One region of the Hydrogenophaga sp. L99 genome, then DNA from elsewhere that is predicted to be linked to it. Evidence: predicted binding sites of a transcription regulator. Region 1 holds the regulator's gene; the other holds the start of a gene.

Region 1 (15,929 bases):
TCGTCCGATTCAAAGAATGTGCGGCAAAAGTCGGTGAAAACGTATTTCAGGTCCTTGAAACTCACGTTTTCGCCAATCCACAAGCCTTCGCACTGGTGAAACATGGGCGAATGGGTGGCGTCGCTGTCCACCCGGTAGGTGCGCCCGGGTGCAATCACGCGGATTTCCGGCATTCCGGTGCCGTTGTCGATCGCAGCACGGTGGCGTTTCACGTGCTGCACCGCGTGGCGAATCTGCATCGGGCTGGTGTGTGTGCGCAGCAAATTGGGCGCTTTTTCACTGCCGCCTTCGACGTAAAAGGTGTCGTGCATCGAGCGAGCGGGATGGTCTTCCGGCGTATTCAATGCCGTGAAGTTGAACCAGTCGGACTCAATTTCGGGGCCCTCGGCCACCTCAAAGCCCATGGAGCCAAAGATCGCCTCAATGCGCTCCAGCGTCAGACTCACAGGATGCAAACCTCCCTGACCGCGCTGACGACCCGGCAGCGTCACATCCAGCGCCTCGGCCTTCAGCTGGACTTCCAGCTCGGCGTCGGCAAGGGCCTGGCGCCGCGCTGTCAGCGCCGCCTCAATGGCCTGCTTCGCCTGGTTGATCGCCGCTCCACGGCTCTTTTTTTCATCCACAGACAAAGCCGCCATCCCCTTCATCAGCTCGGTGATGCGGCCAGATTTGCCCAGAAACTGGGCCTTGGCGTTTTCCAGATCGGCCGGGGTGGCGGCTTGCGCGAAGCCGGCGCGAGCGTTTTCGACCAGTGCGTCCAACTCGTTCATGTGTGTGCTTGTGCGTTGCGAAAACAAAAAAGGGGCTGAGCGCTGCGAGGGAAATCCCTCAAGCCTCAACCCCTTTGAGCGACTGGAAGACCCCAACGACCCTTTCAGGCCGCTGCGGTCTCCGTCGTGAATCAAGCGGCCAGCTTGGCTTTGACTTGCTCCACGATGCTGCCAAAGGCAGCCGGGTCGTTCACGGCCAGATCGGCCAGGACCTTGCGGTCAATCTCGATGCAGGCCTTCTTCAGACCATTGGCGAACTGGCTGTACGTCATACCGCAAGCACGTGCACCGGCGTTGATACGCGCGATCCAGAGCTGACGGAAGACGCGCTTCTTGTTGCGACGATCGCGGTAGGCATATTGCCCCGCCTTCATCACCGCCTGTTTGGCGATACGGAAGACGTTACCGCGGCGACCGCGAAAACCTTTTGCAAGGGCGAGAACTTTTTTGTGGCGGGCGCGTGCCGTTACACCACGTTTGACGCGAGGCATGAGTGACTCCTTGTTCGTCGTTGATCAAATACCCATGCCGGGCAGCATCTGCGCCATGTGACCCATATTGGTCTCATGAACAGTCACGGCGCCGCGCAGGTGGCGTTTGGTCTTGGTGGACTTCTTGGTCAGAATGTGACGTTTGAAGGCTTGACCGCGTTTCACGGTACCACCGGGACGAACGCGAAATCGCTTTTTCGCGCTGCTCTTGGTCTTCATTTTGGGCATGTACATGCTCCTTTTTGATTTGTGCTCGTGAGGCGCTGCGAACCTTCCGCAGACTTGTTGGCCCCGAGCCACTTCTATGAAAAGCCTTGCGGCTTTTCTTTCGGCGATCAGCCTTGCGGCCAGCGCCTCGGACCAGCAGGAGACTACCCTGCCCGTCCAATCTGTTTGCAGACCCGAGGTCTGCGCACCTTTTCAGAGGTGCAAATTAATCCGTGCTCTGCGCAGCAGGCTCAACCGCCTTGGGTGCTGCTTTCCTGCGTCCGGGCGCGATCATCATGATCATCTGGCGGCCTTCCAACTTGGGAAACTGCTCCACCACGATGATGTCTGCGAGCTCGTCGCGAATGCGGTTGAGCAAGGCCAGACCCAGTTCCTGGTGCGTGATCTCACGGCCGCGAAAACGCAACGTGATCTTGCACTTGTCGCCATCATCAAGAAAGCGACGGATGTTGCGCATCTTGATGTTGTAGTCACCGTCGTCGGTGCCTGGGCGGAACTTGACTTCCTTGATCTCGATAACCGTTTGCTTGGCCTTGGCTTCCGCCGCCTTTTTCTGCTCTTGGTACTTGAACTTGCCGTAGTCCATCAAGCGACACACTGGGGGAATGGCGGTGGCAGCAATTTCCACCAAGTCCACATCCAGCTCACCGGCCATGCGCAGCGCTTCTTGCAAACTGACAATGCCCAGCGGCTCGTTTTCTGGCCCATTGAGGCGGACCTCTGGAGCCATGATTTCACGGTTCAGTCGGTGTGCGCGCTCTTCGCGTTGGCGGCGGTCACGAAAATTGGTAGCTATGGTACGTTCCTTTGTGTGGGCTGATTAAACAGGTGGACCGCCCCGAAGGACGCCCCAATGCACAAGCGATGTGCGCAGCGGCCTCGGGGGTCAACCGGGTGTTTGAATTCAAACTTTGGATGAGACGTCTGCCGCAATCAGCCTGGAAAAGTCTTCCAGCGGCATAACACCGAGGTCTTTGTTACCTCGCGCCCGCACAGCCACGGCGCCAGCAGCCTTTTCTTTGTCGCCCACGACAATGATGTAAGGGAGCTTTTGCAACGCGTGCTCCCGTATTTTATACGTTATTTTCTCGTTGCGCAGATCGGTTATGACCCTAAGCCCTTGATTCTGCAGCGATTTGGCGATTTCACGACAGTAATCGCCCTGGGCGTCGGTGATATTGAGCACCGCAACCTGCACCGGCGCGAGCCACACCGGGAGTGCGCCTGCGTGCTGCTCGATCAGGATGCCAATGAAACGCTCCAGGCTGCCCACGATGGCGCGGTGCAACATGACAGGTCGGTGACGTGCGCCGTCTTCCCCCACGTACTCGGCGTCCAACCGCTCGGGCATGGAGAAATCGACCTGCATGGTGCCGCATTGCCACTGGCGCCCGATCGCGTCTTTCAACGTGTATTCAATTTTGGGGCCATAAAAAGCGCCGTCGCCGGGCGAAATCTCGAACTCGCAACCTGACGCGCGCAGGCTCTCCATCAGGGCGTGCTCAGCCTTGTCCCAGCTTTCGTCACTGCCAATGCGCGCTTCGGGACGGGTGGCCACCTTGTAAATGATGTTGCTGAAACCGAAGTCTGTGTACACCTTTTGCAGCAGCGCGGTGTAAGCCACGCACTCATCCAGGATCATGTCTTCGGTACAGAAGATATGGCCATCGTCCTGGGTGAAGGCACGCACCCGCATGATGCCGTGCAGACCACCCGTGGGCTCATTACGGTGGCATTGGCCAAACTCGCCGTAGCGCAAAGGCAAGTCGCGGTAGCTCTTGATGCCCTGCTTGAAGATCAGGATGTGACCGGGGCAGTTCATCGGCTTGAGCGCGTAATCGCGTTTCTCGCTTTCCGTGGTGAACATGTTGTCGCGGTATTTGTCCCAGTGGCCGGTCTTTTCCCACAGACCCTTGTCCAGAATCTGCGGCCCTTTGACCTCCTGGTAGCCGTTGTCCCGATAGACGCGGCGCATGTACTGCTCCACCTCTTGCCACAGCGTCCAGCCCTTGGGGTGCCAAAACACCGTGCCGGGCGAATGTTCGTCGATGTGGAACAGATCCAGTTCACGACCCAGCTTGCGGTGGTCTCGCTTCTCTGCCTCCTCGATCATGGTCAGGTGTTGCTGCAAGTCGTCCTTGCTGGCCCAGGCCGTGCCGTAAATGCGTTGCAGCATCTCGTTGCGGTGATCGCCGCGCCAGTAGGCGCCCGCCACCTTCATCAGCTTGAAGTGCTTGAGCTTGCCGGTGCTGGGCACGTGTGGGCCGCGGCACAGGTCTTCAAAATTGCCCTCGCGGTACAGAGACACGTCCTCGTTGCTGGGAATGCTGGCAATGATTTCTGCTTTGTAGTGCTCGCCCTGCCCTTTGAAATACGCCACGGCTTCGTCGCGTGGCAGCACACGGCGCACCACCGGCTCGTCTTTGCTCGCCAACTCCGCCATACGCTTTTCGATGGCCACCAGGTCTTCAGGCGTGAAGGGACGCTTGTACGAAAAATCGTAGAAGAAGCCGTTTTCAATCACCGGACCAATGGTCACCTGCGCATCGGGAAACAATTCTTTCACCGCGTAAGCCAGCAGGTGGGCGGTGGAATGGCGAATCACCTCCAGGCCGTCGGCATCTTTGGCGGTGATGATGGCCAGCGGGCTGTCCGCCGTGATCTGAAAGCTGGTGTCCACCACCTTGTCGCCAATTTTGCCGGCCAGCGCAGCTTTGGCCAGGCCGGCGCCGATCGATGCAGCAACTTCGGCTACGGTGACCGGACCAGGAAACTCGCGTTGTGAACCGTCGGGAAGCGTGATGTGAAGCATGGGTGTCCAGAAACAAAAAAGCGCGGCATGGAGCCGCGCTGGATGGAGTTGAAAAGGGGAATCGGGCAGGCGCGAACTGCGGACCTCAGGAGGCCAGAGGGAAACGCCTTGTAGTTCGCGGTGTCATAACCAGATTGCCTTTCTCGCTCTTGCTGTACTTTGAAGCTCTGAATTTTCCCACAAAAAAGCCCGGGGGTGGCCCGGGCTTTCTGTCCCAACAGCCCCTGGGGGCTTGTGAGGCTTCCGATCAGTGGAACTGCTCTTCTTCGGTCGAGCCGGTGAGGGCTTTCACGCTGGAAGAACCGCCCTGGATGACGGTGGTCACGTCGTCGAAGTAGCCTGCGCCCACTTCTTGCTGGTGCGACACGAAGGTGTAACCCTTGTCACGTGCAGCAAATTCCTGCTCCTGCACCATTTCGGTGTAGTGCTTCATGCCTTCGCCGCGGGCGTAGGCGTGGGCAAACTGGAACGTGTTGAACCAGTTGATGTGGATACCGGCCAGCGTGATGAACTGGTACTTGTAGCCCAGCGCGGCCAGGTCTTCCTGGAAGGATGCGATCTGGCTGTCGTTGAGGTTCTTCTTCCAGTTGAAGGAAGGCGAGCAGTTGTACGACAGCAGCTTGCCGGGGCACGAAGCGTGCACAGCCTGGGCAAATTCGCGGGCAAAACCGATGTCAGGCACACCGGTCTCGCACCACACCAGGTCGGCGTAGGGGGCGTAGGCCACGCCACGGCTGATGGACTGCTCCAGGCCGTTCTTGACGCGGTAGAAACCTTCTTGCGTGCGCTCGCCGGTCAGGAAGGGCTTGTCGTTGGCGTCGTGGTCGCTGGTGATCAGGTTGGCGGCTTCGGCGTCGGTACGGGCCAGCACGATGGTGGAGACACCCATGACGTCAGCGGCAAAACGGGCTGCGATCAGCTTTTCGCAAGCTTCTTGCGTGGGCACCAGCACCTTGCCACCCATGTGACCGCACTTCTTCACGGCGGCCAACTGGTCTTCAAAGTGAACGCCGGCGGCACCGGAAGCGATCATGTTCTTCATCAGTTCGAACGCGTTGAGCACGCCGCCGAAACCGGCTTCTGCATCGGCCACGATCGGCAGGAAGTAGTCCACAAACTCGGGCGAACCTGGCTCGATACCGCGGCCCCACTGAATTTCATCAGCGCGCTTAAAGGTGTTGTTGATGCGGCGCACCATGGTGGGCACCGAATCGTAGGCGTACAGCGACTGGTCGGGGTACATGGTCTCGGAAGTGTTGCCATCAGCGGCGACTTGCCAGCCCGACAGGTACACAGCCTCCAAGCCGGCCTTGGCCTGCTGCATGGCCTGACCGGCGGTGATGGCACCAAATGCGTTCACGTAGCCTTTTTTGGCGCCGCCGTTGACCTTGGCCCACAGCTTTTCAGCGCCGTTTTTGGCCAGCGTGTATTCAGGCTGCATGCTGCCGCGCAGACGCACCACGTCGGCGGCGGTGTAGCCGCGCTTGACGCCCTTCCAGCGGGGGTTGGTGGCCCAGTCTTTTTCGAGGGCTTCGATCTGTTGCTGGCGGGTCAGTGTTTGGGACATGAAACTACTCCGTGAGGTTGAGAAAACAGGTTCGGCCACTTGGCTTGCAAGGACAGTGCCGATGAACAGACTTTAAGTCTTATAGAAGAGTTTGAAAAGCTCTTATGTCTTATACAAGACAAATATTTTATCGTTTAAATTCAATGCACTTCCTATGATATTTCTCAATATGGGAATTTGTTTCCCGTAATGAGAAATATTCTTGCATTGCAGCATTTTTATTTTCCACATTATGAAGATCGATGCCCTCATCGTGGGAAACGGCTGTGGGGTGATCCCTACATGTCTGGGTCCGAACCACGCCAACGCACAACTTCGGTGCTTTGGATGAATCAGGCATGATCCGCAGCCATGCAAATCCAATCCATTCGAAAAGGTGCGCCATGAACCGATGGTGGGCGTACGCCAGCCTGGGCCTGAGCATGGCATTGGTGGGAAGTTATGTGGCGCTATCCAAGCCACTGGTGTTGGTGTTTCCCGTGTTTTTGCTGGCCTGGATGCGCTTTGGCATTGGTGGTCTGGCCATGTGGCGGTGGATGCGCAAGCCCGCCGACGAGGCCCCCATATCAAGCCACACACGCCGCCTGTTGTTTCTGGAGTCGTTCCTGGGCAACTTCCTGTTTTCGATCTGCATGCTGTTTGGGGTAAGCATGACCACCGCTGTGGCCGCGGGCGTGGTCATGTCGTCCATACCTGCCGTGGTGGCTGTGCTCAGCTGGTTGTTTCTGCGCGAGCGCATCGGCTGGCGCAGTGCGGCTGGCATTGCTTGTGCGGCCATCGGCATCGGGCTGTTTTCCTTGCAGAAAGCAGACCCGGCCATGCCGGTGCTGGCTGATACGAGTGGCCCCTTCGGCATCAGCCGCAGCCTGCTAGGCAATCTGCTGGTGTTTGCAGCGGTGGTTTGTGAGGCCGCCTACGTGGTCATTGGCAAGCGCTTGACCGATGGTCTGAGTCCCAAGCGCATTTCGGCCATCATCAACCTATGGGGCTTTGCCCTTGTCACGCCGTTTGGGGTGTGGGCTGCATGGCAGTTTGACTTTGGTGCGGTCCAGGCACCCGTTTGGGGCCTGCTGGTTTTTTACGGTTTGGCCGCCAGCATGTGGACCGTGTGGCTTTGGATGACCGGCCTGAAGACAGTGCCCGCATCACAAGCCGGCGTGTTCACGGTGATGCTGCCGGTGAGCGCTGCCGCCATTGGCGTGCTGTTCATGGGCGAACGGCTCACAGGCTTGCAAGTGGTGGCGTTTGGCATTGCGCTGCTGGGCCTGGTGCTGGCCACCCTGCCCGGCCGGCGTGCCCGTGCCGGCTGAGGCCCCATTCAGCGACAAAGATCAGGCACACCAGAGCCCGGTGGGGTTGGTGATGCCCATCCACAGGGCCCAGCCCGACGTGGCTGCCAGTGCCAGACCGGCAAGGCGAATGCCCCACGCACCTGAGCGGCCACCGCGCAACCGCAACAGCAGCCAAGGACCTGCGGTAAGCGATATGGATGTGCCGATGGAGAACAGCGCCATGATGGCAGCGCCCTCTGCTGCATTGGCCGACAGGGACGCCACCAACAAGGCCGAATACAGCAAGCCACAAGGCATGAGTGCCCATGCAGCACCCAACACCACAGGTGCGCGCTGTCCCAGTGAGGCCATCACAGGACGGGCCTTTCGCCAAATCGATTGACCGAGGTTTTCAATCCAGGCGGGCTGGCGGGCCTGCCAGATCAGCACGGCACCGAGCAAAAGAGCGGCCACATGGAACATTGTCCACACAGGGCGCAGCACCGCGGTGTTGGTGCCCAACCAGGCCAGGCCTTGCACCGAGCCGGCGGCAAAGGCGCCGAAGAGTGCGTAGCCCAGCATGCGGCTGAACTGGAAGGTCCACAGCGCGCGGGTGCTGCGCTCACCCGCCGCACGGCTGATGCCCGCGCAAGCCGCGCCGCACATAGCCACGCAGTGGGGCCCGCCCGCGAGGCCCATGAACAGGGCCGTGATCGCCATTGAAGTCTGCATAAGTCACTGTAGCGCAGGCCGGGCACGGGCAACGCCTGCGCCCGCGGTATCCCGCTGAACGCTCAGATGATTTTCGAAAAACGCGCCCGGTCCAGGTCAACCTGCAGGTTCTTGTCAAACACCATAGCGATGGCACGCACGAGAAACCAACCTGTAGCCGTGACCTCGACGCCCGTGTCATCCATGGTGACCAACCCGCTCTCTACAAAGCCGGACAGCACTTCCAGCTCACGCGCGAAGTAGGACTTGAAATCGATCAGGTGGCCGAGCTCGATGGATTCGTATTGCAACTGGCCTTGGCACATGAGCGACATGATGACGGAGCGTCGCAACAGGTCATCCCGCGTCAAAGCCAGGCCGCGCACGATAGGCAGACGCCCCTGGTCCAGCGCGTCGTAGTACTCGTCCAGCGTTTTGGCGTTCTGGCTGTAGGTGGCGCCAATGCGTCCGATGGCCGAAACGCCCAGAGCGATCAAATCGCAATCGGGCTGGGTGCTGTAGCCCTGAAAGTTGCGGTGCAGACGGCCTTGGCGCTTGGCCACGGCCAGCGCATCGGTGGGCAAAGCAAAGTGGTCCATGCCCACATACACATACCCCGCGTCCATGAACGCGTCCAGCGAGGCCGACAGCATGGCCAGCTTGTCGCCGCCGCTGGGCAGTTCGGCAGAGATGATGCGGCGCTGTGGCTTGAACCGCGAAGGCAGATGGGCGTAGGCATACAGCGCAATGCGGTCCGGACGCAACTCGTTGACCTGGGCCAAGGTGCGCGCAAAAGATTCCGGGGTTTGCAGGGGCAAACCGTAGATGAGGTCCACATTGACCGACTCAAACCCGATCTTGCGGGCGGTTTCTACCAAGGCAAAAACCTGTTCAGCGGGTTGTACCCGGTGCACCGCTTTTTGCACCGCCGGATCGAAATCCTGCACACCAAAGCTCAAGCGGTTGAAGCCCAGTCTGGCCAACGTCTGCAGCCGCTGGTCGGTCACCGTGCGAGGGTCCACTTCAATCGAATACTCACCACCCGGCACCAGCGTGAAATTGCGCCGGATCATCGACATCAGGTCTTCCAGCTCGGCATCGGACAGAAAAGTGGGGGTACCGCCGCCCAGGTGCAGCTGCGACACGCTGTGACCTTGCCCGAAGTGCTGCACCTGCAGCTCCACCTCACGAGACAGATAGCGCAGGTATTCGGCTGCACGTTCGTGGTGCTTCGTGATCACCTTGTTGCAGGCGCAGTAGTAGCAGACCGACTCACAAAACGGAATGTGCACATACAGCGACAGCGGCAGCGCCATGGAACCCACTCGGCGCTGCTCCAGCGCTTGTATATAGTCTTGCTCCGCGAAAGCTTCGACGAATCGGTCTGCCGTCGGGTACGAGGTGTAACGAGGCCCAGGAATGTCGAATCGCTTGAGCAACTCGTTGGAAATAGCATGACTCACAAACAGTTCTCCAGTTCTGAGGGCTGAATGTGCCGCATGAGCGCGCCAGCGCCTTTGATCTTGATCAAGGCCTCGGTCGGACCGGGGGTTGTCCCCAGGATTGCCCCCAGACTCCAAACCGGCCTTTTCTCGACAGTGCTCGGGCCGATGCGTTAAGCTAACCCCGCACTCCTGGAAAAATTATGGACATTCAAAGCATCAAAGTCGCCTGCTCAAGCTGCAACCTGCGGGAGTTGTGCCTGCCCATGGGTCTGAACAGTGAAGAGATAGACAAGCTCGACGCGGTGATTTCCACACGCCGCCGCATCAAGCGCGGCTCCGCGCTCTTCAACACGGGCGACAAGTTCACGTCGCTATTTGCCGTGCGTTCTGGTTTTTTTAAAACCTGCGTTACGACCGCAGACGGCCGTGACCAGGTGACCGGCTTTCAGATGACGGGAGAAATCATCGGTCTGGACGGCATCGTCAGCGACCACCACTCGTGCGACGCGATTGCACTGGAGGATGCCGAGGTGTGCGTGATGCCTTTTGACCAGGTGGAAGAGCTTTCACGCGAATTCACCACCCTGCAACACCACGTCCACAAGATCATGAGCCGCGAGATCGTGCGCGACCACTCGGTGATGCTGCTGCTGGGCAGCATGCGCGCCGAAGAACGGCTGGCGGCTTTCTTGCTCAATCTGGTCCAGCGGCTTCATGCCCGCGGGTTCTCACAGTCCGAGCTGATTTTGCGCATGACCCGCGAAGAGATCGGCAGCTACCTGGGTATGAAGCTCGAAACGGTGAGCCGCACTTTCTCCAAGTTCGTTGACGACGGCATTATCGAAGTGAAACAGCGCTATGTTCACATCAAGAGCACCGAAGGGCTCAAGCAGATCGTGAATCCGCAAACTTGCCGCTGAATCCACCGCGACACCCAACGAAAACCTGGGCGAATGCCCAACAAAAAAACCCCGGACAGGCGCATACGCCTCTCCGGGGTTTTTTGTTGGCGCTGAAGGCGCTAGCCGTTTCAGCCGCAGCGACCGTTCTTGGCGCAGTCGGTTGGTCGCTCGTCTGCGGGTATCGGGCAACGGTTCACCTCAAATGGCGACACGGCGAGCAAAGTTGTCAAGGCGCTGGAAACCATGGTTGCACCCCAGAACACAAAGAACGCGAGGGTGTAAACCGCTTCCCGCGACAGGGCCAGAGGAGAGCCAAACCAATGCAGATCGCTGGGATCGACAAAAGCAAACACCACCATTTCCAGCACCGCGGCCACCAAAAAAGCAGGCCATGCTATCCACATCAAACGCTGTGTCCACATCGGTGCGGCTCCTCTTCCATATCTGTTTTTGTTAAAGCGACAAGCACCCGGGTACAGCTGCACCGGTAGCCAGGCTGGCCATTATTTTTCAGAGGGCACCAAAGGTGAAGCCGCATGGTTTCGACCCTGATTGGCTGGCTGCACAGCCATCAGCGCATCGATCCTTGCTTGCCCCTCCAGTGCCAGTGCCGCCCTGCGCTCTCGCTCGTAGACCTCCTTGTCAAGCACCGGATCCTGGTCCATCGACGAAATGACCACCATGGTGCTGGTCGCTATCACCCCACACAACAGAAGAGCCGGCACGAACACCACATGTGGAATTCTCCACCAGGGGGTATTTTCATGGCTTGGGGGCTGGGTCAAGGGCGCGTTGCTCATGTTGTAGCTCCGAAATGGGAATGTCAAATGGCGCTGAATGTCGTCAGCGCGGGACCAGGAAGGCAGCTTTCTCGGAAACCTCGACTGGCTCGTCACCAACCGAGCGGATGCCGAACTGGATGGGGTGCGAGCCCGGGTTTGCAGCATCCGGCGGTATCTGAACCCGAATCACGGCCGAGCGGACCTCAGTGGGCAACACCTCGACTTCGTTTTCCGAAGCAATGGTGACACCCGGCAGGCCGGACACCGTGATGACGTAGCGCTGTGTGGATTCGGTGGCGTTCATGATTTGCAGCCGGAAGACGTTTTCAATGCGTCCTTGCTCCACCATGCGGGCCAATGCGCCCCGGTCGCGGATCACGTCCACCTTGAGCGGCTTGCGCATGAACAAGCTGACCATCACAGCCAGGGTGATGGCCACCAGGATACCGGTGTAAACCAGCACCCTGGGTCTGAACGCTCGCTTGATCATTTGAGCCGTGGTCCAGCCCTGAGCAACCCCGTTCTCGGTGGAGTACTTGATCAGGCCGCGCGGATAACCCACCTTGTCCATGACCTCGTCACACACGTCAATACAGGCACCGCAGCCGATGCATTCGTATTGCAGACCCTTGCGAATGTCGATACCGGTGGGGCAGACCTGGACGCAGAGCGTGCAGTCAACGCAAGAACCCAACCCCAGCGCCAAGGGATCGGCCTTTTTCGATCGCGGACCGCGGGGCTCACCACGCTTTTCGTCGTAGGTGACGATCATGGTGTCTTTGTCAAACATCGCGCTCTGGAAACGCGCGTAGGGGCACATGTACTTGCAGACCTGCTCGCGCATGAACCCTGCGTTGCCGTAGGTGGCAAAGCCGTAGAAAAATACCCAGAAGGTTTGCCAAGGGCCCAAAGACGCGGCCAGCGACAAGGCAGCCAGATCGCGGATGGGCGTGAAATAGCCTACGAAGGTGAAGCCTGTCCAGAGCGCAAAAGCAATCCACAAGGCGTGCTTAAGCCACTTTTTGCCCAGCTTTTGCGCGGAAAAATCAGCCTGATCCAAGCGCATACGGGCCGAGCGATCGCCCTCGACCTTTTTTTCGATCCAGAGAAAAATTTCGGTGTAGACCGTTTGTGGACACGCGTAACCACACCAGAGGCGACCCGCCACGGCCGTGAACAAGAACAGGGCCAGCGCAGAAATGACCAACAGCCCGGTCAGGTAAATGAAGTCCTGCGGGTACAGCACCAAGCTGAAGATGTAGAAGCGACGGGCTTCCAGGTCAAAAAGAACCGCTTGACGAGCGTTCCACTCCAGCCAGGGCAAGCCGTAAAACACAATTTGTGTGATCCAGACCGTGATCCAGCGCCAGTTTGAGAACATCCCCGATACAGAGCGCGGGTAGATCTTTTGCCTCGCGGCATACAAAGAAACCATCTCCTCATCGTCGTCTTTAGCGCCCCGAGGGGACACAGCAACGATGGGAATGATGGGCTTGCTGGCGTTGCTGTCTGGTGTGTCGGAACTCACGAGGAACCCGGAAAGGAAGGCAAAAAAGTAAGGGCGGCGGTCATCACAACCGCCGCGGTCTCAGGGGCACAGAGTGCTTAATTGGCCGGCTTGTTGGACATGCCCCAGACGTAGCCGCTGAGGACGTGGATCTGGGCCTCGTTGAGCAACACCGACTGTCCGGGCATCTGGTTATTGATACCGTTGTTGACGGCGCGAATGATGGCTTCTTCGCCCCAGCCGTGCAGCCATACACCGTCGGTCAGGTTGGGTGCACCCAGGGCGGTGTTGCCCTTGGCGTCCATGCCGTGGCAAGCGGCGCACGAACCAAAATTGCTCCTGCCCTGGGAGGCGCGCACGCTGTCGTGCGGACTGCCCGACAGGCTGAGCACATAGTGAGCCAGATTGCGGACGTCTTCAGGAGAGCCCACAGCAGCGCCCAAGGGCGGCATCACACCGTTGCGGCCTTGGGCAATTGAGACCTTGATCGCTTCTGGGTCGCCACCCCACAGCCAATCGCCGTCGGTGAGGTTGGGGAAGCTCCTGGCGCCACGGGCATCGGAGCCGTGGCACTGGGCACAGTAGTTCATGAACAGGCGCTCACCCACAGCCATCGCCTGTGCGTCACCAGCCAGTTGCTCGGGCTTCATTTCATTGAACCTGGCGTAGATGGGTGCAATGGCTTCCTGAACCTTCTTCACCTCAGCGGCGTGCTGTCCTTGTGACGACCATCCCAGCACCCCCTGGAACTTCCCAAACGTGGGGTAAAGCACGCCATATGCCAGCGCAAACACCACGGTGATGATGAAGAGATACACCCACCAGCGTGGCAAGGGGTTGTTCATCTCTGCCAAGTCACCGTCCCAAACGTGACCGGTGGTGTTGTCGGCATGTGTCGCCGCTTTGGTCGTGCCGCTGATCCACAGCAGGATCAGACAGGCGATGATGCTGACCAGCGTCAGCCCGGCCACGTAATAGTGCCAGAAATCACTTGTAAAGTCGCTCATGATATTTCTCTTGTTGGTGCCGCGGTTTAGTCTTCGTTGAAGGGTAGCCGGGCTGCCTCATCAAAGTTGGCCTTGTTGCGTTTGGACCAGGCCCAGACCAAGATGCCCATGAAGATCAGAAAACTGACCAGGGTGAAGGCGCTACGCAGATCGTTGATGTCCATGGCGAGCCTCTGACTTATTGGGTAGAGCCTGTTGCCTCAACAGGCTTGATTGCGGCCGCTGACACAGGTGATGCAACGTCGGCTGGCGCTGCTGCCGCAGGTGCTGGTGCTGCACGGATTTCACTGCGAGCGGTACCGAGCACCTGCAAGTAGGCAATCACCGCATCCATTTCTGTCTTGCCTTTCACATCAGCCACCGAAGCGGCGATTTCTTCATCGGTGTAAGGCGCGCCCAGAGTGCGCAACACTTCCATGCGCTTGGGCAGTTGGGTCTCATTGACCATTTTTTCAGCCAGCCAAGGGTAGGCCGGCATGTTGGACTCAGGCACCAGATCGCGCGGATTGATCAGGTGGATGCGGTGCCATTCATCGCTGTAACGGCCACCCACACGGTGCAGGTCAGGGCCGGTGCGCTTGGAGCCCCACTGGAAGGGACGGTCGTAAACGAATTCGCCAGCCACAGAATAAGGACCATAGCGCAGGGTTTCAGCCTGGAAGGGGCGAATCATCTGCGAGTGGCAGTTGTAGCAACCCTCGGCGACATACACATCCCGACCAGCCAATTGCAGCGCGCTGTAGGGCTTGAGACCCTCAATCGGCTGGGTGGTGGACTTCTGGAAGAACAGAGGAACAATTTCCACCAGACCGCCCACCGCCACCACAAGCGTGATCAACACGATCATGAGGAAATTGTTGGTCTCGATCCGAGCGTGACCCGTGAGTTTTTCGTTACTTGCCATGTTGTTTCTCCTCAGGCGTGTGCAGGGTTAACAGCCATCACTGGGACTGGCACAACGCGCCCCTGACGCACGGTCATGACGACGTTCCACAGCATGACGACCATGCCGCCGAAGTACAGCAGACCACCCACCAGCCGGATCACATAGAACGGGAAGGTGGCTTTCACCGACTCGACGAAGGTGTAGGTCAGGCTGCCGTCCGGGTTGACCGAGCGCCACATCAGGCCCTGCATCACACCGGCGATCCACATGGCGGCGATGTACAGCACGATACCGATGGTGGCCACCCAGAAGTGCAACTCAATGGCTGGCACCGAGTACATCTTTTTCTGACCCCACAGACGGGGAATCAGGTAGTAAAGCGAACCCATGGACACCAGACCCACCCAACCCAAGGCGCCTGAGTGCACGTGGCCGACGGTCCAGTCGGTGTAGTGGCTCAGCGCGTTGACGGTCTTGATCGACATCATCGGACCTTCGAAAGTGGACATGCCGTAGAACGACAGGGACACGATCAGGAAGCGCAGGATAGGGTCGTCTCGCAGCTTGTGCCAGGCACCCGACAGGGTCATGATGCCGTTGATCATGCCGCCCCAGCTGGGCGCCAGCAGAATCAGGGAGAAGACCATGCCAACCGATTGCGTCCAGTCAGGCAGCGCGGTGTAGTGCAGGTGGTGTGGGCCGGCCCACATGTAGGTAAAGATCAGCGCCCAGAAGTGGACGATGGACAAGCGGTAGGAATACACCGGACGCTCGGCCTGCTTGGGGATGAAGTAGTACATCATGCCCAGGAAGGCCGCGGTCAGGAAAAAGCCCACGGCGTTGTGGCCGTACCACCACTGCATCATGGCGTCCTGGACACCGGCATAGACCGAGTAGGAGTGCGTCGCGCTGGTGGGGATCTGAATGTTGTTGAAGATGTGCAGCAACGCCACCGCAATGATGTAGGCACCAAAAAACCAGTTCGCCACGTAAATGTGACGAACCTTGCGGATACCCACCGTGCCAAAGAAGACGACCGCGTAAGAGACCCAGACGACAGCGATCAACAGGTCGATCGGCCAGATCAGTTCGGCGTATTCCTTGCCCTGGGTCAAACCCATGGGCAGGGTGACGACGGCGGCGACGATGACCAGGTTCCAACCCCAAAACGTGAACCAGGCCAGCTTGTTGAGAAAGAGCTTGGTGTGGCAGGTTCGCTGCACCACGTAGTAGCTGCTCGCAAACAGGACGCAACCACCAAACGCAAAAATCACGGCATTGGTGTGCAATGGACGCAAGCGACCATAGCTCAGCCACTCAATACCCATATTGAGCTCGGGCCAGGTTAACTGGGCTGCAATGATCACACCCACCAACATACCCACCACACCATAGATCACGGACATGATGGCAAAACCACGGACAACACCGTCGTCGTAGACCGCCGACTGGCTGGCCTTTGTTATTACGGACATACAGAACTCCTCGTAAATGTCACTATGTGGAGTGTCCTCACGGACCCCCTCTTCTGCCTTGACTTATATCAATCG
Region 2 (15,929 bases), 1.2 Mb from region 1:
GCTGTCCAACACGCTGGCCGCGCTGCAGCTGGGCGTGTGGAACTTCCAGTCGTCCGTGGCTGGGCTGGGCGGCTGCCCTTACGCCAAGGGTGCCACCGGCAACGTGGCCACCGAAGACGTGGTGTACCTGCTGCACGGCATGGGCATTGAAACCGGCATTGACCTGGACGCCTTGGTGGACGCCGGCCAGTTCATCAGCGACCACCTGGGCCGCCCGAGCGGCTCGCGCGTGGCGCGGGCCTTGCTGACCAAGCGCCAGGGCTGAGCGCGATGGAACTGAACGTCTGGCTCGCTTTTTTCGCCGCTTCCTGGGTCATCGCCATTTCGCCCGGCTCGGGCGCGGTGCTGTCCATGAGCCACGGCCTGGCCTACGGTGTGCGCCAGAGCAGCGCCACCATCGCAGGCCTGCAGCTGGGGCTGGCGGTCATTTTGTTGATCGCGGGCGTGGGTGTGGGAGCGCTCTTGCTGGCGTCGGCCACCGCGTTCACGGTGGTCAAGGTGTTGGGCGCGGCTTACCTGATATGGCTCGGCCTGAAGCAGTGGCGTTCGCCCGTGGACGCGCAGGCGCCCGCCGCTGGCACCGCGCTGGTGAAGCACCCCGGCTTGCCCACGGTGCGCGAGCGGGTGTTGACCGGTTTCATGACCAATGTGACCAACCCCAAAGGCATCGTGTTCATGGTGGCGGTGTTGCCGCAGTTCATTGACCCCAACCGCCCGCTCTGGCTGCAGTTGCTGATTCTGTTGGTGACGTCGATCGGGGTGGACCTGGTGGTGATGCACGGCTATGCGTTTTTGGCCTCGCGCGCGCAGCGCTGGCTGGCCACCGCCAAAGCCCGGCGGGCACAAAACCGCGTGTTTGGCGGCGTGCTGATGGCCATGGGCGCCAGCCTGATCATGGTGAAACGCGCCGGCGCCTGACCCCACGCCACCCGGGTTGGTAGCGCCCCGCTACCATTGCCGCCCATGAGTGAAGCAAATTTGACCCTCACAGAACAGCCCGCCGGCGTGCAGCGCGTCACTGCCGAACTGGCTGCATTGGGCCATCCCCACGCCCCCGTGATGCTGAGCGACGCCGCACGCACCGCACAGCAGGCGGCCGACGCGCTGGGCGTGTCCTTGGGTCAGATCGCCAAAAGCATCATCTTTCGCCGCAAAAACCACCCGGCCGGTGACGACGTGGCCGTGCTCGTCATCACCTCGGGCGACCTGCGCGTGGACGAGAAAAAGGTGCAGGCCATCGTGTGCGCAGCGGGTGGCAAGCTGGGCCGTGCCGATGCCGAGTTTGTGAAGACCAAGACGGGTTTTTCCATTGGCGGTGTGTCGCCGCTGGCGCACGCCACCCCGCCAGTCACGCTGATCGACGACCAGCTGTTCCGTTTCGACGAAATCTGGGCCGCCGCGGGCCACCCGCACGGCGTGTTTCGCCTGAGCCCGAGCGACCTGCAAACCCTGACCGGCGCGCCCGTGCACGATGTGACCGCACCACCGCCCGCCCAGCCCACCCCAACATGACCACCCCACTGATCAACCTGCGCGATGCGCGCGAGCACCACCCCGGCCCTGGCGTGCCGTCACCGTGCGTGTCCATTTGCGAACTGAACGAACGCGACGGCAGCTGCAAGGGCTGCTACCGCACGCTGCAGGAAATTGCCGCCTGGAGCGCGCTGAGCGACGCCGACAAGCTGGTGGTGTGGGAACGCATTGAAGCGCGCCAAACCGCCTGACGAAAGCCAGCCCATGAGTACCGACACCCTGCACGACATCGCGTTTTATTACGACCCGATTTCCCCTTACGCCTACCTCGCGTTTGAGCGGCTGCCCGAAGCGCTCATGGGCCACAGCGTGTGTGTGCGCTACAAGCCGGTGCTGTTTGCGGCGTTGCTCAAGGCCAATGGCCAGCTGGGCCCGGTCGAAATACCCGCCAAGCGCGACTGGACCTACCGCCAGGTGAGCTGGCTGGCGCAGCACCACGGTGTGCCGCTGGATTTGCCCGCGGCCCACCCGTTCAACCCGCTGGCGCTGCTGCGCCTGGGGCTGGCCACCGCCACCGACGACGCACCCGGCGAGACCAACCGCTACGTTACCGGGCAGCTGTTTCACCACGTGTGGCGCGGTGGCCAGAGCGCCACCGACGCCACCCGGCTCGGCGCTTTGCAAACGCTGCTGCAAGACCACATGGCGCAGCGCCACAAACCCTGGCCCGATGCGCAGTGGCCTGACAGCGAGGTGGTGAAGCAGCGCCTGCGCGCCAACACCGACGAAGCCTTGGCGCTGGGGCTGTTTGGCGTGCCCGCGCTGGTGGTGAATGGCCACACCTTCTGGGGCCTGGATGCCTTGCCCATGCTGCGGGCATACCTGGACGGTGATGCGTGGTTTGCGTCCGGCGCCTGGGACGCCGCCGCTCGCCTGCCGGTGGGTGTAAGGCGCAGCTGACGGGCCATTCACGCAGGGAAGGCGTCTGCCAGCGACAGCACATGCCCCATGCCTGCCGCTTCATAGCCTTTCAGCGCCGCCACACGCGACACAAATGCGGGCGACTGCAGTACCGCCAGCACAGGCTGTATTTCAGCGCGCACAAGAGCCTCGGTGGGCAGTGCAAAAAAATAGCGCTCTTTCAGCAGCGGAATGAAATGCAGGCCGAAGCGGTGTGCGGCGGTCTGCACGCCCATGCCCACGTCGGCCATGCCGCTGGCCACAAACGCTGCCACGGCCGCGTGGGTGAGCTCGGTGTTTTCAAAGCCGCTCACCTGGCGCGGCGCAATGCCGTGGCGCTGCAGCAGCAACTCGGTCAACACACGGGTGCCCGAGCCCTCGGGGCGGTTCACAAAACGCAGGTCGCGCCGCTTCAGGTCGTCCAGCCCACGAATACCCAGCGGGTTGCCCGGCGCCACAAACAGGCCCTGGGTGCGCACCGCCAAGTGCACCAGCTGGTGGGCGCCAGGGCGCAGCAGTTGCAGGTAGCGCTGGGCGGCGGCCTGCTGAAATTCGCCCAGCGGCACATGAAAGCCCGCTAGGTCGCAGTCGCCTTGCGCCAGAGCCGCCACCGCCTCCAGGCTGTTGCGGTAGCGCAGTTCCACCGCCACCCGCCGCGTGGCCAGTTGCTCGCGCAGGGCCGCCACCGCAAAACCGTGGCTGGCGTGCAGCCGGGGCACCGGGTGGGTTTGGTGCCGCACGCGGCCCAGCTCGCCTTCCAGCTCGGCGGCCAGCGATTCCAGCAGCGGCTGCAGGCGCGCGCCAATGCGGGTGTCGGCCCAGATGAGTTGTTGACCCAGCGCGGTAAGTGCCGAGCCGCGGCCCCGCCCGCGTGTCAACAGCGGCTGGCCCAGCAGGGTTTCGGCCTGTTGCAACAGCCCCCATGCGTGCCGGTAAGACAAGCCCACCTCGCGCCCGGCCTGGGCGATGCTGCCCGACGACTGCACGGCGGCCAGCAACTGCAGCAGGGCGTTGGCATTCAGGGCTTCGGCGCCTTCGTGGCCGATGTGCCATTGGGGTTGCAGGGTGATGCGCAGCATGGTGGGGAGTGGTTTTGTGTTCTGGGTGTGCGCTGACTTTATGAAATTATGAACATATTTAAACCGGCGCCCGGTGCTACGCTGAAAACATGTCAAGCACACCCCATGAGCCCACTGCTGGCCGCACGCCCCAGGTCATTCCTATTCGCGCCGTTGAGCCCCCCCGCGCCCGCCCGCGCTACGCACCCAAGGGCCGGCAGGTGTCGCCCGCGGCCCGCGAGCGCGTGGCCGCGTTGTGCGCGGGGCTGGAGCCCCGTGCCGACCTGCTGATCGAGCACCTGCACCGCCTGCAAGACGCCGAGCGCGCCCTGCGCCACGGCCACCTGGCGGCACTGGCCGAGCGCCTGCGCCTGAGCCAGGTGGAGGTGTTTGAGGTGGCGAGCTTCTACCACCACTTCGAGGTGGTGGACGACGATGCCCCGGTGGCCGCCACCGTGGTGCGGGTGTGCACCAGCCTGTCGTGTGCCATGGCGGGTGGTGACAGCTTGTTGAGCGATTTGCAGGCGCGGCTGGCAGGCAACGCTGCCGTGCGGGTGCAGGCCGCGCCGTGCATCGGCCAGTGTCACCAGGCGCCTGCGGCGTGTGTGGGCCAGCGCCAGCTGCCCCATGCCAGCGTGGACGCGGTCAACGACCTGCTGGCGCGCGGCGAAACCGGAGCGCGCCAGCTGCCCGAGCCGGTGGCTTCTGAACTGCCGCAATTGCAGCGCCTGCTGTCTGGCGCGCTCACGCCCGACGAGGTGCTGGCCGAGCTAAAGGCCTCTAACCTGCGCGGCCTGGGTGGTGCGGGTTTTCCAGCCTGGCGCAAATGGGAAACCGTGCGCGCGCAGCCCGGGCCGCGCTACATGGTCGTCAATATCGATGAGGGCGAAGTCGGCACCTTCAAAGATGGCCATGTGCTCACCAGCCTGCATGGCGGCGCGCCGCAGGTTGTAGAGGGCATGCTGATCGCCGCGCTGGTGGTGGGTGCTGAGCGCATCTGGCTGTATTTGCGCGACGAATACCACGACGCGCGGGGCCTGCTGGCGCGCGAGTTGGTGGCGCTGCGCATCCGGTTGCAGGGCCTGGCGGCGCAATACCCTGGCTACACACCGCCGCAGATCGAGCTGCGCCGGGGGGCGGGCGCCTACATCTGCGGGGAAGAGTCGGCGCTGATCGAGTCGCTGGAAGGCAAGCGCGGCCTGCCGCGCCTGCGCCCGCCCATCGTGGCCACGCACGGCGTGTTTGGCCGGCCCACGCTGGCCCACAACCTGGAAACGCTCTGGTGGCTGCCCGACATTGTGGCCAAGGGCGGTGCCTGGCTGGCGGCGCAGGGCCTGCGCGGGCGCAGCGGATTGCGGCGTTTCTCGGTCTCGGGCCGCGTGCGCCAGCCCGGCGTTTACCTGGCGCCGGCGGGCATCACGCTGCGCGAGCTGGTGGAGCAGCACGCCGGCGGCATGGCCGAGGGCCATACGCTCTACGCCTACTTGCCCGGTGGCGCTTCGGGCGGCATTTTGCCGGCGGCGCTGGCCGATGTGCCGCTGGACTTTGACACCCTGGCCGAGCACGGCGCGTTCATCGGTTCCATGGCGGTGGTGGTGCTCGGCCAGCACGACACGGCGCGCGGCGCTGCGCTCAACCTGATGCAATTTTTTGAACACGAGTCGTGCGGCCAGTGCACGCCGTGCCGCGCCGGCACCACCAAGGCCGTGGCGCTGATGCAGGCCCCGGTGTGGGACGCGTCTCTGCTCGGCGAGCTCTCGCAGGTGATGCGCGACGCCTCCATTTGCGGCCTGGGCCAGGCCGCGCCCAACCCGGTGGACGCGGTGCTGCGCTACTTTGCACACGAAGTGAACGGCAGTAACGCCAACGCCACCGACTCCACCGCCGCTGAGGTGACCGCATGAATGCCGCAGACCTGTCCGAAAATCAGGCCCCTGTGGCCTTCACGCTCAACGGCCAGCCGGTGGAAGCTGCGCCGGGCGAAAGCCTTTTGAAGGTGGCGCAGCGCGTGGGCGTGGCCATTCCCCACCTGTGCCACACCGATGGCCTGCGCAGCCCCGGCAACTGCCGCGCCTGCGTGGTGGAGGTGGCGGGCGAACGCGTGCTGGCACCTTCGTGTTGCCGCTCACCGCAGCCAGGCATGGTGGTGTCCACCCAAAGCCCGCGCGCCATCGCCGCCCAAAAGACCGTGCTCGAACTCTTGTTGTCTGACGCGCCCAACACCCAGGCGCTCAAGCACGACAGCGAGCTGGCCCACTGGGCGCAGGTGGCCGGCGCTCAGCCCGGGCGTTTCCCGGCGCGCGCGCCGGTGCCGTCAGACACCAGCCACCCGGCCATGGCGGTCAACCTGGACGCCTGCATCCAGTGCACGCGCTGCATCCGCGCCTGCCGCGAGACGCAGGGCAACGACGTGCTGGGCCTGGCGTTTCGCGGCGGCCATGCGCAGATCGTGTTTGACCAGGGCGACCCCATGGGTGCCAGCACCTGCGTGGCTTGCGGTGAATGTGTGCAGGCCTGCCCCACCGGTGCCATTGCCCCCGCCAATGGTGCGTACGCCAAGGCTTCGCAGCAGCAGGTGGATTCGCTCTGCCCGTTTTGTGGCGTGGGCTGCCAGCTGACCTACTTTGTGTCCGACGGAAAGATCGAACACGTAGAAGGCCAGGCCGGCCCGGCCAACGAAGGCCGACTGTGTGTGAAAGGCCGTTTTGGTTTTGACTACGCCCACAGCCCAGAGCGCTTGACCAAGCCGCTGATCCGCCGCTCCGACGCACCCAAAGACCCGCTCAACGTGATGCGCCGCGACTGGCGCGAACTGTTCCGCGAGGCCAGCTGGGACGAAGCGCTGTACGCTGCTGCTGCCGGCTTCCAGCGCGCAATGCTCAGTACCACCGCGCGCGGGCGCCTGGGGCCGGTGGCGGGCTTCGGTTCGGCCAAGGGCACCAACGAAGAGGCCTACCTGTTCCAGAAACTCATCCGCACCGCGTTTGGCACGCACAACGTGGACCACTGCACCCGGCTGTGCCATGCCTCCAGCGTGGCCGCGCTGATGGAAGGCCTGGGGTCGGCCGTGGTCACCAACCCGCTGCGCGATGTGCAGCACGCCGACTTCGTGCTCATCATCGGCGCCAACCCGGCGCAAAACCACCCGGTGGGTGCCACCTGGATCAAGAACGCAGTGAAAAAAGGCACGCGGCTGGTGCTGGCCGACCCGCGCCGAACCGAGCTGGCCCGCATCGCGTGGAAGCACCTCGGCTTTCAGCCGGGCACCGACGTGGCCTTGCTCAACGCGATGCTGCACACCATCGTTTTTGAAGGCCTGGCGAACACCGCTTACATCGAGCAGCACACGCTGGACTTTGCCCAGCTCAAGGCCCATGTGGCCGACTTTTCGCCCGAAGCCATGGCACCGGTGTGCGGCATCGACGGCGCCACCTTGCGCGAGGTGGCCCGCGCCTACGCCACCGCAGGCAACAGCATGATTCTGTGGGGCATGGGCGTGAGCCAGCACACCCACGGCACCGACAACGCGCGCTGCCTCATCGCCCTGTCGCTCATCACCGGCCAGATTGGGCGCCCCGGCACCGGCTTGCACCCGCTGCGCGGGCAAAACAACGTGCAGGGCGCGAGCGACGCGGGCCTGATTCCCATGGTGTTGCCCGACTACCAGCGCGTGAGCGAGCCCACCGTGCGCGCCCAAGCCGAACAGCTCTGGGGTGTGCCGCCCGGCACGCTGGGCAGCGAGCCCGGCCTGACCGTGGTGGAAATCGTCAACGCGGCTTTTGACGGGCAGATCCGCGCCATGCTGGTCCAGGGCGAAAACCCCGCCATGAGCGACCCCGACGCGACCCATGCCCGCGAGGCCCTGGCCCGGCTGCAGCATCTGGTGGTGCAGGACATCTTTTTGACCGAGACCGCCAGCCTGGCCGACGTGGTGCTGCCCGCCACCGCCTGGCCTGAGAAAACCGGCAGCGTGACCAACACCGACCGCTGCGTGCAGCTCGGCCGCAAGGCTGTGCCGGCGCCCGGTGAGGCGCGGGCCGACGCCTGGATCACCGAACAACTGGCGCAGCGCCTTGGCCTGGGCTGGGCCTACGCCGTGGCGCCCGACGGCACGGCCAGCGCGCAAGCCAGCGAAGGCGTTGGCGCCGTGTTTGAAGAAATGCGCGCGCTCATGCCCAGCATCGCTGGCCTGTCGTGGGCGAGGCTGCAGCGCGAGGGCGCCGTCACCTACCCGGTGGCCCACGAAAACGATCCCGGCCACGCGGTGGTGTTCACCGACCAGTTCCCCACGCCCACCGGCAAGGCCCGGCTGGTGCCCGCCGCGCTCACGGCGCCGGCCGAAACGCCCGATGCCGACTACCCGATGGTCCTCATCACCGGGCGCCAGCTGGAACACTGGCACACCGGCAGCATGACGCGGCGCAGCCAGGTGCTGGACGCGGTGGAGCCCGGCCCCGTGGTCAGCCTGCACCCCGACACAGCCGCCCGCAGCGGCCTGGCCGCAGGCGACAACGCCCGGGTGCAATCGCGCCGTGGCAGCGTGGTGCTGGCGGTGCGGCTGGACCAGGGCATGCCACCCGACACCGCGTTCATCCCGTTTGCCTACGCCGAGGCCGCCGCCAACCTGCTGACCAACCCCGCGCTCGACCCGGTGGGCAAGATCGCAGAGCTGAAATACTGCGCGGTCAAGGTGTGTGCGGCCACCGTCTGAGTCAGCTGGCGGGCCGTCTCTTGATACGTCTCAAGCCCCCCGCGTCCCTGGACCGGTAAGATGTTTCTTCGTGGTGGCCGGGCGTTCAACCCCGCTCGGTCACCGGTCATGCCTTCACCCATCCGGAGATCCGCCATGTTCAAAAAAATTCTCGTGCCCACCGACGGCTCCTCGCAAGCGGCCCTCGCGGCCAGCACCGCTGCACAACTGGCCAAAAGCCAGGGCGCCCAGGTGATTGGCGTGTACGTGATCGACCCGTTTCCCTACATCGGCATTGGCGATGCGTCGGCCGTGGGTCTGCAGGCCTACCTGACCGAAGCCAAGGCCGCTGCAGGCCAGGCGCTGGACGCGGTGGGCAAGGTGTGTGCCGCCGAAGGCGTGGCCTTTGCCGGCGACACCATTGAGCGCAACGTGGTGTACGAAGGTATTCTGGAAACCGCAGCAGCCGAAGGCTGTGACCTGGTCGTCATGGGTTCCCACGGCCGCCAGGGCATCAAGGCGCTCATCCTGGGCAGCGTGGCGCAAAAAGTGCTCACACACGCCAAAGTGCCGGTGCTGATCGTCAAGTCCTGAGCGGTAGAGCCCGCGCGCGGCACAGTGGCGAGGCGCCGGAGCCCGCAAGGGGTCCTCGCACCTGTGGAGCGTGGGCCCTTTTCTTCAGCGCCGAAACCGCCCAGAGGCGTCCACGATGGACAGATCAGCGAAATCCAGACCGGTGTGGTTGCTGGCGCTGTAGCTGATCGACAGTCCGCCCATGTTGAAATTGCGAATGGACTCCAGCGCGTCGCGCAGCGCGGTTGGTGTTGGGTTGGGGCCGGCACGGCGCAGGCCTTCCACCAGCACCTTGGCTGCGGCGTAGCCTTCCATCATGGCGGGCGACACGCCGTCCAGCCCCTTGGCTTTGGCCAGGTCCATCGCTTCCTTGATCAGCGGAAAAGCCACCGAACGTTCGTTGGGGAACACCTGGGTCACGATCACGCCGCGAGCGTGTTCGCCCAGCAGCTTGATGAAGCCATCGGACGCGTTGTTGGACAACGTGACCACCTGCGCCCGTGAGCCTGCAGCGCGCACCGCTTTCACCGCGTTGGCGGTGTTGCCAGCAGAGCCGATCACCATCACCGCCTGCGCGTTGCTTTGGTGGACCCGAGGGGCCAGCGCAGAAAAGTCGGGCTTGTCGCGAGGAAACTTCGCTTGCAGCACTGGTTTCAAGCCTGCCTTGTCAAACCCCTTGAGGGCACCCGCAGCCGAGTCGGCACCAAAGGAGTCGTCGGTTTCCAGCAAGGCGATGCGGGTGATGCCGATGCTGGCCAGGTGCTCGATGGCCTTGGCCGCTTCGCGCTGGTAGGTGGCGCGCACGTTGAACACCCAGGGGTTGACCGGCTCGTGCAACACCATGGCGCCGGTGCTGGGGCCCACCAGCGGCACCTTGAGCTCGGCCAGCAGGGGCAGCAGCGCTTGCGAGTGGGGTGTGCCCCGGTTCAGAAACAGCGCCAGCACGCCGCGCTGGGTGACCAGCTCGCGGGCCACCTCGACCGTCACCTTCGGGTCGAACTTGTCATCCACCGAAATCAGCTCCACCTGTTGGCCGTTGATGCCGCCCCGCGCATTCACCGCATCCAGGTAGAGCTTGGCGCCGTCGGTGTTTTCTTTCACGCCCGCAGCCACCGAGCCGGTAAAGCCCGAAGGCTGGCCAATGCGCAGCTGGGCCCATGCGGGGGTGCTCAGGGTGAGGCAAAGGGCCAGGCCCGCGGCCAGCGATGCGACCCCCGAGGGGTTTGTTCTTGTCATGTTTACGTCTCCAACGATAGAACCAGTTTAGGAAGGACTCCTTGTCGTGAAATTGTGGATATGACGTACAGGGCCGCTGGGTTGGCTGCGGCTCCGTAGAATGTTTGGCTCCCCCACTGGAGCCTCTGCATGTCCGACGCTTTCCCGCCCGCCGATCCCTCAGTCGCTGCCACCCCGTCTTCATCCGTTGCGCCTGGCGACGCCGATGGCAACCGCTCTGCCGAAGGCGGCACCGGGCTGATCCGCATCCGCGGCGCCCGCCAGCACAACCTGAAGAACATCGACCTCGACATCCGCACCGGCGAGCTCACGGTGGTCACCGGGCCCAGCGGCTCGGGCAAGTCCAGTCTGGTGTTTGACACGCTGTTTGCCGAAGGCCAGCGCCGCTACGTGGAAACCTTCAGCGCCTACGCGCGCCAGTTTCTCGACCGCATGGACAAGCCGGCCGTGGACCGGGTGGACGGCGTGCCGCCCGCGATCGCCATCGACCAGACCAACCCGGTGCGCAGCTCGCGTTCCACTGTTGGCACGATGACCGAGCTGAACGACCACCTGAAGCTCTTGTTCGCGCGCGGCGCCGATCTTTTTGACCGCGACACCGCGTTGCCAGTGCGGCACGATTCGCCGGAGTCGATCTATGCCGAGCTGCAGAAGCGCTGTGTGGGATTCACCGCCGGGCCGCCCCAAGGTGAATCAGCCCTCTCGGGGGGCAGCGAACCACGCGCAGCGGGGAGCGTGGGGGCAAATGGTTCCGATCCAAGGTTGGTGGTCACGTTTCCAGTCGAATTGCCTGCCAGCACCACGCCCGAAGAAATCGAACAATGGCTTTCCGCCAGCGGCTACACCCGCGTGCAGGCCGAGCGCACCGTGCAGCGTGCGGCACCCGCACCCGATGCGAAGACCGCCAAAACCACCAAGTCCAAAGCGGCCAAGGGCGCCGCCGCCAGCGAAATGGTGAAGGTGCTCGACGTGGTGGCCGACCGCTTCCGCATCGGCACAGCCGAGCCCGCGCGCGTGATGGAAGCCATCGAAGCAGGACTCAAGCGGGGCAGCGGCAAGCTGATGGTCTATGTGTTGCCGGAAGAGGGCGCTGAACACATTTGGAAGTTTTCAACCGGCCTGCATTGCCCCGAAAGCGACATCCGCTACACCGACCCCGCGCCGTCGATGTTTTCGTTCAACTCGGCCGTGGGCGCCTGTGAGGCCTGCCGGGGCTTTGGCCGCGTCATCGGGGTGGACTACGGCCTGGTGATTCCCAACGACAAACTCACGCTGCGTGGCGGCGCCATCAAGGTGTTTCAAACACCGGCCTGGAAAGAGGCGCAAGACGACCTGATGCGGCACGCCGAAGCGGCGGGCATTCCGCGCGACACGCCCTGGAACAAGCTCACGCCCGAGCAGCAGCATTGGGTGAAAACGGGCTCGCCGAACTGGAACGGCAAATGGAACCAGCACTGGTTTGGCGTGGACCGTTTCTTTGAATACCTGGAAAGCAAGGCCTACAAGATGCACATCCGCGTGCTCTTGTCCAAATACCGCAGCTACACCGAATGCCCCAGCTGCGGCGGCGCACGCTTGAAGACGGACAGCCTGTTGTGGCGCATCGGCACCAAAGCCCAGGCCGACGCGGTGCTGCCGCCCGAAAAACGCTATTTGCCCAAGGGCGTGAAATGGTCGCGCGCGCAGCTCGAAACCTTGCCCGGCCTGTGCCTGCACGACCTGATGCTGCTGCCGCTGGACAAGCTGCGGGTGTTTTTTGCGGCACTGGACAAGACGCTGGTTCCGGCGGGCTCGGACCTGGCCGGTGCCGGCCAGGCGCAGGCGGTGCGCCTGCTGTTTGAAGAAATCAACACCCGCATCCGCTACCTGTGCGAGGTCGGTATTGGCTACCTCACGTTGGACCGCCAGAGCCGCACGCTGAGCGGGGGCGAGGTGCAGCGCATCAACCTCACCACGGCGCTCGGCACCTCGCTGGTGAACACGCTGTTTGTGCTGGATGAGCCGAGCATTGGCCTGCACCCGCGCGACATGGCGCGCATCAACGAGGCCATGCTGCGCCTGCGCGACGCTGGCAACACGCTGGTGGTGGTGGAGCACGACCCGGCCGTGATGCTGGCCGCCGACCGCCTGATCGACATGGGCCCCGGCCCGGGCGAACGCGGCGGCCAGATCGTGTTTGACGGCACGCCCGAAGCCATTCGCAGCGCCGACACGCTCACCGGCGCCTACCTGGGCGCGCGCAAAACCGTAGGCATGGGCTTCAAGCGCATGGTGACCGACAGCACGCACCGGCTCATTTTGGAAGGCGCGCGCGAGCACAACCTGCAAAACGTGTCGGTTGAATTCCCGTTGCAGCGCCTGGTGGTGGTGACCGGTGTGTCGGGCTCGGGCAAGTCCAGCCTGATCCAGGACGTGTTGGCCCCCGCGCTGCTGCGGCACTTCGGCAAGTCCACCGATGCACCCGGCGCACACGACCGCCTGCTGGGCGCCGACCACCTGAGTGAGGTGGTGTTTGTGGACCAGTCGCCCATTGGCAAGACCGCACGCTCCAACCCGGTGAGCTATGTGGGCGCCTGGGACGCCATCCGCGCGCTGTTTGCCGACGCCCCGCTGTCGCGCCAGCGCAGCTACACCGCCAGCAAGTTCAGCTTCAACAGCGGCGACGGGCGCTGCCCCACCTGCGGCGGCTCGGGCTTTGAGCACGTGGAAATGCAGTTTTTGAGCGACGTGTACTTGCGCTGCCCGGACTGCGACGGCAAGCGCTACCGGCCCGAGGTGCTGGAGGTGCGCATCGAGCGAACCTGGCCCGCCCACACCCCCGTTCGCCCTGAGCCTGTCGAAGGGCTCGCAAGGGCTTCGACAGGCTCAGCCCGAGCGGGAGATACCGGCTCGGCCCGAACCGTGCATTTGAACGTGGCCGATGTGCTCGACCTCACCGTGAGCGAAGCGGCGGCGCTGTTTGCCGGCGACCGCGAAGTCATTCGTGCGCTGCAGCCCATCGTGGACGTGGGCCTGGAATACGTGAAGCTCGGCCAGCCGGTGCCCACGCTCTCGGGCGGTGAAGCCCAGCGCCTGAAGCTTGCGGGCTTTCTGGCCGAAGCCGCCAAAACGGCCAGCGCCAGCCGCCAGCCGTTGTCGCGCAAGGGCACGCTGTTTCTGTTTGACGAACCCACCACGGGCTTGCACTTTGACGACATCGCCAAGCTCATGCGCAGCCTGCGCAAGCTGCTGGACGCTGGGCATTCGCTGATCGTGATCGAGCACAACCTGGACGTGATCCGCGCCGCCGACTGGCTGGTTGACCTGGGCCCCGAAGGCGGCGTGGCGGGTGGCCTGATCGTGACCGAAGGCACACCGGAAGAAGTGCGGCTGCACCCCACCAGCCACACGGCCAAGGCGCTGCGCGACTACGCGGCATCCATGGGCGAGGTGCATGCGGTGCACGAAGGTCGGTTGACCGATTACCTGCAGCAGCCCCAGCGCCAGCACGCGGCGGCGGAGCGCCAGGCGGGCCACAGCAACGCCATTCGCATCGTCAACGCCAAAGAGCACAACCTCAAAAACCTGAGCGTGGACATTCCGCGCGGCCAGTTCAACGTCATTTCGGGCGTGAGCGGTTCCGGCAAGTCCACGCTGGCCTTCGACATTTTGTTCAACGAGGGCCAGCGGCGTTACCTTGAATCGCTCAACGCCTACGCGCGCAGCATCGTGCAGCCGGCCGGCCGGCCCGAGGTGGACGCGGTGTATGGCATTCCGCCCACGGTGGCCATTGAGCAGCGGCTTTCGCGCGGCGGGCGCAAGAGCACGGTGGGCACCACCACCGAGGTTTGGCACTTTCTGCGCCTGCTGTATGTGAAGCTGGGCACCCAGCATTGCGTGCACGACGGCGCAGCCGTGATGCCGCAAAGCCCCGACAGCATCGCCGCCGCCATTCTTCAGCGCTACAAGGGCCAGCACATTGGCCTGCTGGCGCCGCTGGTGATCAACCGCAAAGGCGTTTACACCGAGCTGGCCGACTGGGCTCGCCCGCGCGGCCACACCCACCTGCGGGTGGACGGCGAGTTTCTGCCCACCACCGGTTTCCCGCGCATCGACCGCTTCAAGGAGCACACCATTGAACTGCCGGTGGCCGACGGCGTGGTGAACCCCGCCGACGAAGCCTGGCTGCGCACGCAGCTGACCAAGGCGCTGGAAATTGGCAAAGGGCAGGTGCATGTGTTGCACCCGCTCGATGGCCTGGCCCAGGCGCTGGCCGACGGCACCACCACCGTGGGGCTGGGCCGGCTGGAGGTGTTTTCGACCACCCGCGCCTGCCCGGTGTGCGCCACCAGCTACCCTGAACTGGACCCGCGCCTGTTTTCCTACAACAGCAAACACGGCTGGTGCCCCGACTGCGTGGGCACCGGTCTGGCGCTCTCGCGCGAGCAGCGCAAAGCGCTGGACGATTCGGTGCGCGACGACAAAGAGCGCGGCCGCGAGCAGAGCTTTGCCGAGCCCGAGGTGGAAGACCTGGTGGACCAGCCTTGTCCCAGCTGCGAGGGCACGCGGTTGAACGCACAGGCCCGCGCCGTGCGGTTCGGCGCCAATGCGAAGACCGGTCAGGCCGGTCTGGGCATCACCGATGTGGCGCGCCTGTCGGTGAACGAAGTCCGCGCGTGGGTGCAGGGCTTGCTGAAAGTGGACGTGTTGACGAGCCGTGAAGCCGACATCGCGCGCGATCTGCTGCCCGAGATTGAAAGCCGCCTGGCTTTCCTGGAAGAAGTGGGCCTGAACTACCTCACGCTCGACCGCGGCGCACCCACGCTCAGCGGTGGCGAGGCCCAGCGCATCCGCCTGGCGGCGCAGCTGGGCAGCAATTTGCAAGGCGTGTGTTACGTGCTCGACGAGCCCACCATTGGCCTGCACGCGCGCGACAACGCGATTTTGCTCAACGCGCTGCACAAGCTCGGCGACATGGGCAACACCCTGGTGGTGGTGGAGCACGACGAAGACACCATCCGCCGCGCCGACCACATCATCGACATTGGCCCCAGCGCCGGCAAACGCGGTGGGCGGGTGGTGGCGCAGGGGTCGGTGGCCGACCTGTCGGCGAACGAAGAGTCCGTCACCGGGCGCTACCTGCTGCACGCCATGAAGCACCCGCTGCAACCAAGGCGGCTTGTGTCTACTGCGGCTGGCGAGGTGGCGACAGCTGAAAAGGGGTCAGATCCAGATTCAGGACAGTCCCCTCAACGGAGCGCGAAACGCAATTCGAAATCGGGCTCTGACCCCATTTCAGCGACTTCAACGCCCACACCTCTTGCGTCCACCCCCCTCGACAACCACTGGCTCGAAGTGCGTGGCGCCAAGCTGCACAACTTGCAAAACCTCACGGTCGCCGTGCCCCTGCAGCGCCTGGTGGTCGTCACCGGCGTCAGCGGCTCCGGCAAGTCCACCTTTGCCCGCGACGTGCTGCTCACCAACGCGGCAGCAGCCGTGTCGCAGCGCAGCACCTTCGCTGGCCGCCAGCAGTGGGACGCCGGCGAGCGCCCCACCTGGACCGGCTGCGACAAGCTCATTGGCTCCGAGGTGGTGGACCGCGTGCTGGAAGTCGACCAAACCCCCATCGGCAAAACCCCGCGCAGCTGCCCCGCGACCTACATCGGTTTCTGGGACACGGTGCGCAAGCTGTTTGCCGACACGCTGGAAGCCAAGGCGCGCGGCTACGGCCCGGGCCGCTTCAGCTTCAACACCGGCGAAGGCCGCTGCCCCGGCTGCGAAGGGCAGGGCATGCGCACCATCGAAATGAGCTTCTTGCCCGACGTGAAAGTGCCCTGCGAGGTCTGCCACGGTGCGCGCTTCAACCCCGAGACCCTGGCTGTGACCTGGAAGGGCAAGAGCATTGGCGACGTGCTGCAGATGGATGTGGACGAAGCGGTCGAATTTTTCGCCGCCATGCC

What was found. Region 1 encodes FNR, which switches genes on or off when oxygen is low (the NO sensors DNR and NnrR bind a similar motif). Its sites were predicted from a motif close to TTGATNNNNATCAA; they were not measured.
Region 2: a site for FNR is predicted at 8,223-8,236, ahead of AC4QBL_RS14615 (universal stress protein). Genes of this name have one in related genera too.

Annotation. Positions count from the first base shown of each region.
Region 1 is NZ_CM178972.1:1,819,643-1,835,571, forward strand. It holds gene pheS (phenylalanine--tRNA ligase subunit alpha) at 1-770, opposite strand, end outside; gene rplT (50S ribosomal protein L20) at 902-1,261, opposite strand; gene rpmI (50S ribosomal protein L35) at 1,286-1,489, opposite strand; gene infC (translation initiation factor IF-3) at 1,695-2,219, opposite strand; gene thrS (threonine--tRNA ligase) at 2,394-4,301, opposite strand; gene aceA (isocitrate lyase) at 4,549-5,868, opposite strand; gene AC4QBL_RS08730 (DMT family transporter) at 6,252-7,178, shown strand; gene AC4QBL_RS08735 (sulfite exporter TauE/SafE family protein) at 7,200-7,859, opposite strand; gene hemN (oxygen-independent coproporphyrinogen III oxidase) at 7,934-9,313, opposite strand; gene fnr (fumarate/nitrate reduction transcriptional regulator Fnr) at 9,496-10,215, shown strand; gene AC4QBL_RS08750 (hypothetical protein) at 10,326-10,619, opposite strand; gene AC4QBL_RS08755 (hypothetical protein) at 10,701-10,997, opposite strand; gene ccoG (cytochrome c oxidase accessory protein CcoG) at 11,041-12,414, opposite strand; gene ccoP (cytochrome-c oxidase, cbb3-type subunit III) at 12,585-13,493, opposite strand; gene AC4QBL_RS08770 (cbb3-type cytochrome oxidase subunit 3) at 13,520-13,657, opposite strand; gene ccoO (cytochrome-c oxidase, cbb3-type subunit II) at 13,672-14,397, opposite strand; gene ccoN (cytochrome-c oxidase, cbb3-type subunit I) at 14,409-15,854, opposite strand; gene ccoS (cbb3-type cytochrome oxidase assembly protein CcoS) at 15,923-15,929, opposite strand, start outside.
Region 2 is NZ_CM178972.1:3,066,461-3,082,389, reverse strand. It holds gene AC4QBL_RS14655 (hydroxymethylglutaryl-CoA lyase) at 1-265, shown strand, start outside; gene AC4QBL_RS14650 (LysE family transporter) at 271-918, shown strand; gene AC4QBL_RS14645 (YbaK/EbsC family protein) at 964-1,512, shown strand; gene AC4QBL_RS14640 (DUF1289 domain-containing protein) at 1,509-1,724, shown strand; gene AC4QBL_RS14635 (2-hydroxychromene-2-carboxylate isomerase) at 1,753-2,433, shown strand; gene AC4QBL_RS14630 (substrate-binding domain-containing protein) at 2,442-3,512, opposite strand; gene AC4QBL_RS14625 (NADH-ubiquinone oxidoreductase-F iron-sulfur binding region domain-containing protein) at 3,602-5,395, shown strand; gene fdhF (formate dehydrogenase subunit alpha) at 5,392-8,202, shown strand; gene AC4QBL_RS14615 (universal stress protein) at 8,338-8,775, shown strand; gene AC4QBL_RS14610 (ABC transporter substrate-binding protein) at 8,860-9,990, opposite strand; gene AC4QBL_RS14605 (excinuclease ABC subunit UvrA) at 10,120-15,929, shown strand, end outside.